One region of the Shewanella halotolerans genome, then DNA from elsewhere that is predicted to be linked to it. Evidence: predicted binding sites of a transcription regulator. Region 1 holds the regulator's gene; each other region holds the start of a gene.
The links. Region 1 encodes sigma-54, which starts transcription at its own class of promoters, with help from an activator protein. Its sites were predicted from a motif close to GTTGGCACGNNNNTNGNNT; they were not measured.
Positions count from the first base shown of each region.

Region 2: the regulator sigma-54 is predicted to act here: its motif matches at 969-987, upstream of flgF (flagellar basal-body rod protein FlgF).
Region 3: the regulator sigma-54 is predicted to act here: its motif matches at 880-898, upstream of K0H81_RS08905 (YccF domain-containing protein).
Region 4: the regulator sigma-54 is predicted to act here: its motif matches at 1,019-1,037, upstream of K0H81_RS03420 (nitric-oxide reductase large subunit).

Region 1 covers NZ_CP080417.1:3,986,467-3,988,668, reverse strand. Annotated here, with positions in the region: gene ptsN (PTS IIA-like nitrogen regulatory protein PtsN) at 1-146, opposite strand, end outside; gene hpf (ribosome hibernation promoting factor) at 149-436, opposite strand; gene K0H81_RS17235 (RNA polymerase factor sigma-54) at 467-1,954, opposite strand; gene lptB (LPS export ABC transporter ATP-binding protein) at 2,089-2,202, opposite strand, start outside.
Region 2 covers NZ_CP080417.1:3,064,524-3,066,725, forward strand. Annotated here, with positions in the region: gene flgG (flagellar basal-body rod protein FlgG) at 1-167, opposite strand, end outside; gene flgF (flagellar basal-body rod protein FlgF) at 178-921, opposite strand; gene flgE (flagellar hook protein FlgE) at 1,121-2,202, opposite strand, start outside.
Region 3 covers NZ_CP080417.1:2,091,896-2,094,097, reverse strand. Annotated here, with positions in the region: gene K0H81_RS08910 (1-aminocyclopropane-1-carboxylate deaminase/D-cysteine desulfhydrase) at 1-739, opposite strand, end outside; gene K0H81_RS08905 (YccF domain-containing protein) at 969-1,376, shown strand; gene K0H81_RS08900 (substrate-binding periplasmic protein) at 1,464-2,202, opposite strand, start outside.
Region 4 covers NZ_CP080417.1:759,293-761,494, reverse strand. Annotated here, with positions in the region: gene K0H81_RS03425 (LpxL/LpxP family Kdo(2)-lipid IV(A) lauroyl/palmitoleoyl acyltransferase) at 1-790, shown strand, start outside; gene K0H81_RS03420 (nitric-oxide reductase large subunit) at 1,083-2,202, shown strand, end outside.

The DNA of each region.
Region 1 (2,202 bases):
GCCAGAAGGCTTTCAAATATTTCTTGAGAGGAGAGGGTGGGGTACTGGACAGCGGCTAAGTCGCTGATAAGCTCCAGTACCTTTTTCTTACTGCCCGGAGTGGCGCAGGTGGTGCACTCCGGCCGCAGGATGGTACTCAGTTCCATCGTTAATGTTTAGTAAGCTTCTCTTTGTGTTTAATGACCTGACGATCGAGTTTGTCAATCAGGGAGTCTATCGCGGCATACATGTCCGCATGTTCGGATGTTGCGAACACTTCTCCGCCACGGAGATGTAACTTTGCCTCAACCTTCTGTTGCAACTTTTCGACATTTAATACAACGTGCACATTATTGATCTGATCGAAATGACGTTCAAGCTTTGTGAATTTCTCTTCGATGTAGCTTCGTAGAGATTGGGTGATCTCGATATGGTGCCCAGTCAGGTTTATTTGCATAAAGATAGTCCTCCAGTTTCCAGGTTTGTTTTATAAGCTCTTGCGCTGATTCGAGGGCGGTATAAGCATTGCCTCGCGATACTTGGCAATGGTGCGTCTAGCCACCTTAATACCCTGTTCGGCCAAGAGTTGAGCCATCTTGCTGTCGCTCAATGGCTTTTTCTGGTTTTCCGCAGCAACCAGCTTCTTGATGAAGGCACGTATTGCTGTTGAAGAGCACTCTCCGCCATCGTCGGTACCGACGTGACTGGAGAAGAAATATTTAAGCTCGAAGATCCCTCTCGGGGTATGCATATATTTTTGCGTGGTCACACGTGAGATGGTGGATTCATGCATCTCCACCGCCTCGGCGATGTCGTTCAGTACCATGGGCTTCATCGCCTCTTCGCCAAATTCGAAGAAGCCTTGTTGGAAGTCGACGATACAGTTGGTCACCTTGAGCAGGGTCTCGTTGCGACTCTCCAGGCTCTTGAGGAACCATTTGGCTTCCTGCAGGTGGCCGCGAATAAACTGGCCGTCCGCCTGACTCTTAGTGCTGCGGGCCATGGCGGCGTACTGCTGGTTGACGTTGATCTTGGGCATGCTGTCTGGGTTAAGCTCGACTACCCAGCGTCCCTTCTTCTTGGTGACGGTCACATCTGGGATCACGTACTCGTCGCGGCTGGCGGTGATGGCGAGCCCTGGACGGGGATTCAGGGTCTGGATCAGGGCGATGGCATCCCTCAGCTCATCTTCCTTGAGCTTGGTCTTGCGCATCAGCAGGCGGAAGTCGCGTCCGGCGATGAGATCCAGGTGTTCCTTGATCAGCATGCGGGCGTTAGCGATGTGCGGCGTGTCGTCACTGTATTGGGCCAGCTGGATCGTCAGACATTCGCTGAGGTCGCGGGCCGCCACGCCAATAGGGTCGAAGTGTTGTACCCGTTTGAGCACCGCCTCGACCTCGTCGAGTTCGATCTCAGGGTCGCCCATGGCCTCGAGAATATCTTCACAGGTCTGGGTGAGGTAACCGCGCTCGTCGATAGCGTCGATGATGGCGGTAGCGATGGCCAGGTCGTTATCGGAAAAAGGGGTCAGGTTCTTCTGCCATTCCAGGTGTTCATACAGACCTTCGCTGGTCTCGCCCTGAAAAGGCATGTCGTCGTCGCGCATGGCGCCCGAGCTTGAGTTTGGTGAGGCGGTGTAGACCTCATCCCAGGTGGTATCTACCGGCAACTCGTCTGGCATGGAATCTTGAGTCAGGGCATCTGAGGTCTCGACCCCTGAGTTATCCTGGCTCGAATCCAGCTCTATCTTGTCGTCGTACTTGTTGTCGAAGCTGTCGCTGACGCTATCGTCTTGCAGCTCGATGCTGGCGCTCTCCTGCTCTTCATCCAACTCCAGTAACGGGTTGGATTCTAATGCCTGCTGGATCTCCTGCTGCAACTCTAATGACGACAACTGCAACAGACGTATGGCCTGCTGTAGCTGGGGCGTCATGGTGAGATGCTGACCCATTTTGAGCTGAAGTGACGCTTTCATCGTACTGCTATTCCCTTGTTTCTAATTATAAAATGAGAAAGCTCTGGCTATATGTGCCGGACAAATATATCGGATAGTTCCTAAGGCCACAATTAACGCGTGGTTTTTCCTCTGTGGCCCCATTATAAGATTAACTATAGCTTGAATTGTTCACCTAAGTACACTGCTCGTACTTGCTGGTTGTCTAAGATTTCGGCGGGTGTGCCCTCGGCGATCAGATTACCATGGCTGACGATATAGGCTTTCTC
Region 2 (2,202 bases), 920 kb from region 1:
CTGATCCCCCCAGCCTGGTTGACGGTTTGATAGAGCAGGTCTTCGAAAACGGCCCGGCTCTTCTTGTATCCAACGGTGCTCGCGTTCGCCACATTGTTGGAGATCACCGAGATATCTGTTTGCTGGGCATCTAAGCCAGTCTTACTAATCCATAACGCCGGATGCATAATCTATCTCCTAACTAATGCGCATTAATGACGAAGAGGCTTGATCCATCTCTTCGGCGGTTTTCATCATCTTGACCTGCATCTCAAACTGACGCTGCAGATCGATTAAAGAGACCATCTCGTCGACGGCGTTGACATTGCTGCCTTCGATGGCGCCACTCTCCACGGCAACATTGGGATCGGCCGGGGCATTAACGCCAGACAATTGACGGAACAGACCATCCTCGCCGCGCATCAGGTTTTGATTACCAGGGTTAACCAATTTGATACGGCCGACCTCCTCGATCACCTCAGCGGTTGAGCCGAGCGGTCTGACCGAGATGGTGCCATCTTGGGCTATTTCGACCTTTTCGATAGGAAGGGGTAACACGATGGGACCGGCATCGCCCATAACAGGGTTGCCTCTGTCGTTACGCAGCAGGCCTGAAGTATCAAAACTCAGGCTGCCAGAGCGGGTGTAGGCCTCACCGCCATCGACGGCCTGCACGGCTATCCAGCCGTCACCTTTCACCGCGATATCGAGATCCCGTCCCGTGGTCTTTATGGGACCGGCGGCAAAGTTGGCCGACGGGGTCTCTGTCATCGAAAACACCCGTGTCGGCAACCCTTCGCCAAAGGCCTGCATAGATCTGGCCTGTTCCAGATCCGACTTAAAGCCGTCGGTATTGGCATTGGCAAGGTTGTTGGCACGCACTGCCAGCGAATGCATATTCTGCTTGGCGCCACTCATGGCGACATAGAGTAATTTATCCACTTGCTGCTCCGTCAATGTTTCAACTAAAACTGTCTAATAACAGAACAAAGCAAACATCATGCCAAACAATGGATTTGGTTAAGCAGGCGAAATCAAGCAGATAGAAATGAAGCTAAGAAAGGAAAGGAGAAGCGGCAAGAGAAGCGGAAATGTGTTGCCGTCAGGGCAACACATTTCACGAATTCCACTAAGCGGCTGCTTAACGGATCTGCAGTACCGTCTGCTGCAGGGTATTGTTCACTTCCAAGGTGCGCGAGTTCGCCTGGAAGTTACGCTGGGCCGAAATAAGGTCCACCAGCTCAGTGGTCAGGTCGACATTTGACTGTTCCAGCGCCGATGAGCGAATGCTACCGAAGGTGCCGCTGTTGGCCTCACCCGCCAGTGCCGGACCCGAGTCAAGGCTCTCCTTCCAGGAGGTGTTACCCACCTGAGTCAACCCCTGCTCGTTGGAGAAGCGCGCTAGGGCAACGCGCGCCAGCGGCACGGTTGAGCCGTTACTGTAGCTGGCGTTGATTAAACCATCGGCGCCCACTTCCACGTTGGTCAGACGACCAACCGTAGTACCGTCCTGGCTCAACTCTGTCACCTCGAATGGCGAGGCGTATTGCGTCGGGCTGTTAAAGTTCAGCGTAAGTGTCTGGGTGCCGTCTGTACCAGGCCCCAAGACATTTGCGCCGCTCACGCCCAACTGCTCAGTGGTTATAACGGCAGGATCGCTACCTGTGTAGGCACCGGTATCGTTAAACGAGAGCACAGAGCCTTTCCAGCCGCTGGCATTAACCGCACTGCCACTAGAGTCGGCCACGCCATCACCCGTGGTATCTCGGCCATAGGTGCCCGCGGCGCCCGCCAGGTCCACCTGCTTGCCGTCTACCGCATAGAAGGCCACCCAGTTACTGGTGCCTGTGTAGGCCGCCTGGGGTGGACGCACGAAATAGGTGGTCAGAATGTGGGGCTCACCCAGTGAGTCGTACATGGTGACCGACGTCGAGTTATTATAGGTATCAGGGTCGTTCGGATTGAAGTTAGCTGGATCCAGCGTGGCCTCACCCGCGTTAAGGTTCATCTGAATACCGATATTGTCTGTCTTCTGTGGGCTACCGGCAGTATCAGGGATCTTCACCGGCTGAGTAGTAGTCAGACTCACAGAGGTCGAGTTGCCATCCTTGTCCACTGGGAAGGTCTGCAGGTAGTTACCGGCCGAGTTCACCAGGTAGCTGTCGGCATCAACCTTAAAGGCGCCGGCACGGGTGTAGGAGAGATCCTGCGAGCCCACTTCTG
Region 3 (2,202 bases), 1.9 Mb from region 1:
ACATCTGATAGAACTCAGGGTACAGCTTGCCAAAGTGGTAGCGCTTAGCTGCCGGGACAATCTGAGGATGCAGCGCTGCATCCTGCTCAAGCTCTAAAAATTGCGTCCTAAGATAATCATCGCCCCCCACCACGGCGCAGGTCATGACGTCAATGCTGGGATCTAGGGTTAAGAACTGTTTTTGCAGATAGAGCGCAGTGGTGCCTGTGCCCGATGGCAGAAACACCACTAGCTCACTAATATGCTCTGCGCTTTTCCAACTAACAATCTCCTCGGCTAGCTGGGCCACGCCTGGCTCGGCAAAGGCGCAGCGTCCCCCTTCTGGCACAAACAGCTGCTCATCGCTGCCCGTCAACACCCTTTGCCTTATATAAGCATCGCTATTCAGGCCATCTCTGTCGCTCTTGCTGGAGAGATCTATGACATTGGCGCCATTATTTAACGCGCCTAGGTAGTTGCCGCAGGGGTGCTCCGTCAGATAACTGGGGAGATGGTCCACGTAGAAATCCAGCTGCCACCCCTTGAGCTTAGCCAGGGCCGAGAGCGAATAGAGGGAGTTAGCCTGAGGCGAGCCATAGCCAATCAGCTGCCTCACAGAGGGAAAGTCGTTCTCGAGAAAATAGGCGAACTTGCGCGCCTTATTACCGGAAAACTCAGGATGCAGCAGATCGTCGCGCTTCACATAGACCTGGTGCTCCCCAAGGTAGACGCTCTCTACGGGCGTGTGGCTAAGCTTCATATTATCGAGCCTGAATGAAATGACGCGCCAGAGTGTACACCCTTTAACGGCAAATGCGTAATTTGACCGACTTTTGGCATATTATGTCAACACCCCAGAAGCATACCAACACAATAATCAATAAAAACATACAGATATAACATGGCATGGTTTTCGCTTATTCCGAAGTAGATCCAATTTAAGGCCTATGTCTTAACAACGATAAAAGCACTACAACAAGGAGCTCTTCATGGCACTACTGCGCTTAATCTTTAATATTGCATGGTTTATTTTAGGCGGCTTCGTAATGGGACTGGCCTGGTGGCTCGCGGGCCTGCTCTGCTTCATCAGCATCATAGGTATCCCCTTCGGCCGCGCCTGTTTCGTTATCGGAGAGATGGCCTTCTGGCCCTTTGGTCAGCAAAATGTCAATCGCCGCGCGCTGCAAGGGGTCGATGATATCGGCACGGGTCCCCTTGGCATGGTAGGTAACATAGTCTGGTTCCTGCTATTTGGGATCTGGCTCGCCATCGGCCATATCACCCACGCGCTGGCCTGTTTCATCACCATTATAGGGATCCCTTTTGGTATTCAGCATCTGAAACTGGCGCTGCTGAGTCTGACCCCTATAGGTCAAACGATCACGGCCAAGGCTTAAGAGCATTAAAGGCTTGATTTAGGGGCTGGAGGGGAGTTCGCGAACGTCGACAGCAGAAGCGAATCAGGATTACTACGGGACGGCGAACTAGAGGCTTTGCAGGTAATCTTTGAGGATCTGCTCGACTTGGATACGGGCCAGGCCGGCGTTATAGATCTCTCGCCACCTGCGCCCCTCAGGGGTGTTTCTAAAGGCGATATAGAGCTGTTTCGACTCCAGCAACTGCTTGTTAAATTGCAGCCTGCTCTTGAGTTCGGTCAGGTGTGGCTGCTCGATGAGAAACTGATAGACATAGAGATCCATGACGGCGCCCTGCACCCGGCCGGTAGCCACCTTGCGGATATTGTGTTCATCTGAGCTCACAAGCTCTACCGGCTGAGCACCAATGGCAATCATCTCATCGAGCGCCTGGGTATTTACATAGTCTCTGACCACGCCCAAGGTGTAGGCATTGAGATCCTGCACCCTCGACCAGGTAATGGGGTGCTGGCTCTGCTCCAAGATCCCCAGAGGACTCTGTCCCATGGAGTCGGAGAAGATGAATTTATCGGTTGGGTGATGATATTCGGGGAAATAGCCCTGATAGCCAGAATCGTCCCGGGTCACCACTCGCACTGTGCGACTCCAGGGGAAATAGTCCACCTGAAGCTCATGGCCCATGGCGGCAAGTGCGGCTCTGGCCACCACCACACAGGCGCCGCCCTCCTTGAGAGTCGGCCCCGAATAGGGTGGCCAATTTAATGAGGAGAGCTTGAGGGTCTCGGCCTTCGGGGCCGAAGCAACACACAACAAGGTAGCGATGAAGATGGAAACAAGCAGAAAATGG
Region 4 (2,202 bases), 1.4 Mb from region 1:
CCTGGCCATGGCGATAGCCGGCAGTCGCGTCAATACCGCCAAGCGCAACATAGCACTCTGTTTTCCCGAGATGAGCCAGGCCGACCAGCAGCAACTATTAACCCGCAACTTCGAAGAGACGGGCAAGGCTATATTCGACATCGCCAACGCCTGGTGGTGGAGTGACGAACGCATTCAGCGCCATATGACCATCAAGGGACAAGAACACGTAGAACAGACCCTGGCCGCCGGGCAGGGAGTGATCCTCTTCGCGGTGCACTGTCTGCCGCTGGAGATGGGCGCACGCATCTTCGGCCAGTTTCAGCCGGGCATAGGCGTCTACCGCCCCCACAATAATCCGCTGATGGAATACCTTCAGGTAAAGGGACGTCTGCGCTCCAACAAGGGACTGGTGCCCAAGCGGGATCTCAGACAGATGGTGCGCAGTCTGCGTAACCCCGATGTGATCTGGTATACGGCGGATCAGGATTTCGGCCGTTCCAGCGCCGTCTTTATCCCCTTCTTCGCCGTGCCTGAGGCCGCGACTATCACGGGTGCCACCACCCTAGCCAAACTGGGCAAGGCCAAGGTGCTGCCTTTCATTGTGGTGCGCAATGAAGATGACAAGGGTTACACCATAGAGATACAAGCGCCGCTGGAAGACTTCCCCGGCGAGAACGAGCTGGAAGATGCCAAGCGGGGGAACCGCATCATAGAAGAGATCATCGAACGCAGCCCAGCGCAATACATGTGGCTGCATAGACGCTTCAAGACCCGTCCCAATAAGGATGACCCGTCGCTCTATCGCTAGCCCGACGGCGAAAGGGTTAGTCGCTCGGTAAAAGCCAGCCATTTAGGCTGGCTTTTTTTATGCCGCACATCTTTCTACAACCCCAATAAGTATCAAATCGACACAGACAAAACACACACTGTCCTTTTGACATTCAGTGTCATTTTTACACTTTATCTCAATTGTCATTATGACAATTTAATAAGACACTAATATACTCTTACCCAATAACAATCAACAACTTATAAGTATGGCACGTTAGCTGCTATAGCAGGGTACTCCACACCTACAATATATTGCGCTGAGAGGCTCTATGAATAAACAACGGCTAACGGCGATAGCACTCTTGATAGTACTTATCGCTTCCTTCTCTGTACTGCTGAGCATAGGCAGTCAGATCTATCGCGAAAAACCCCCAATCCCCACCGCCTTTACCGATGTGCAGGGTCAACCTCTGTTCACCCAAAACGATATAGAGCGTGGTCAACTGGTTTGGCGCTCTATGGGCGGACACCAGCTAGGCTCTATCTGGGGTCACGGCTCCTACGTCGCCCCAGACTGGACCGCCGACTGGCTACACCGTGAGGCGCAGGCCTGGTTAGATATCACCGCCAAGGCGCAGTATGGCAGAAGCTTCAACGAGCTGGACTCTATCAAGAAAGCTGGGCTCGAGCAGTCGCTACGTGACGACCTACGTCGAAACACCCTGACTACCTCGGCCAATGGCGAGATACGCATCAGCCTGTCTGAAACCCGTATTCAGGCCATCGGCCAGGTATCAGACCACTATCTGTCTCTGTTTGGCGACGATCCTGAGCTCTCAACTCTGCGCGAACAGTATGCGATGAAGGAAGGCACAGTGCCTGACCTTGAGCGTCGCCAACAGCTAAACGCCTTCCTCTTCTGGGGCGCCTGGGCCGCCATCACAGAGCGTGAAGGACAAGAGTATACCTACACCAACAACTGGCCTTTCGATCCGCAGCTAGGTAACACCCCGACCTCAGACAACATCGTCTGGTCTATCCTGAGTATCGTCACCCTTATCGCCGGTATCGGCGCCCTGGTATGGCACCACGCCTCAGGCAAGCATGAAGAGCTGCCTAAGCCAGCCGAGCAAGATCCTCTGTTCCTCAAGAAGCCTACCGCCTCACAGAAGGCCGTGGGTAAGTATTTCGTCACCGCAGTCGGCCTCTTCCTGCTGCAGATCCTCTTAGGGGGCGTGACGGCGCACTACGCGGTAGAAGGGCAAAACTTCTACGGCATCCCGCTATCAGAGATACTGCCCTACTCAGTCACCCGTACCTGGCATACCCAGCTAGCGGTATTCTGGATCGCCACCGCCTGGCTCGGCACAGGCCTCTACATAGCGCCTGCGCTATCGGGATATGAGCCTAAGTTCCAACGTCTGGGCGTCAACGTCCTCTGGGTAGCCC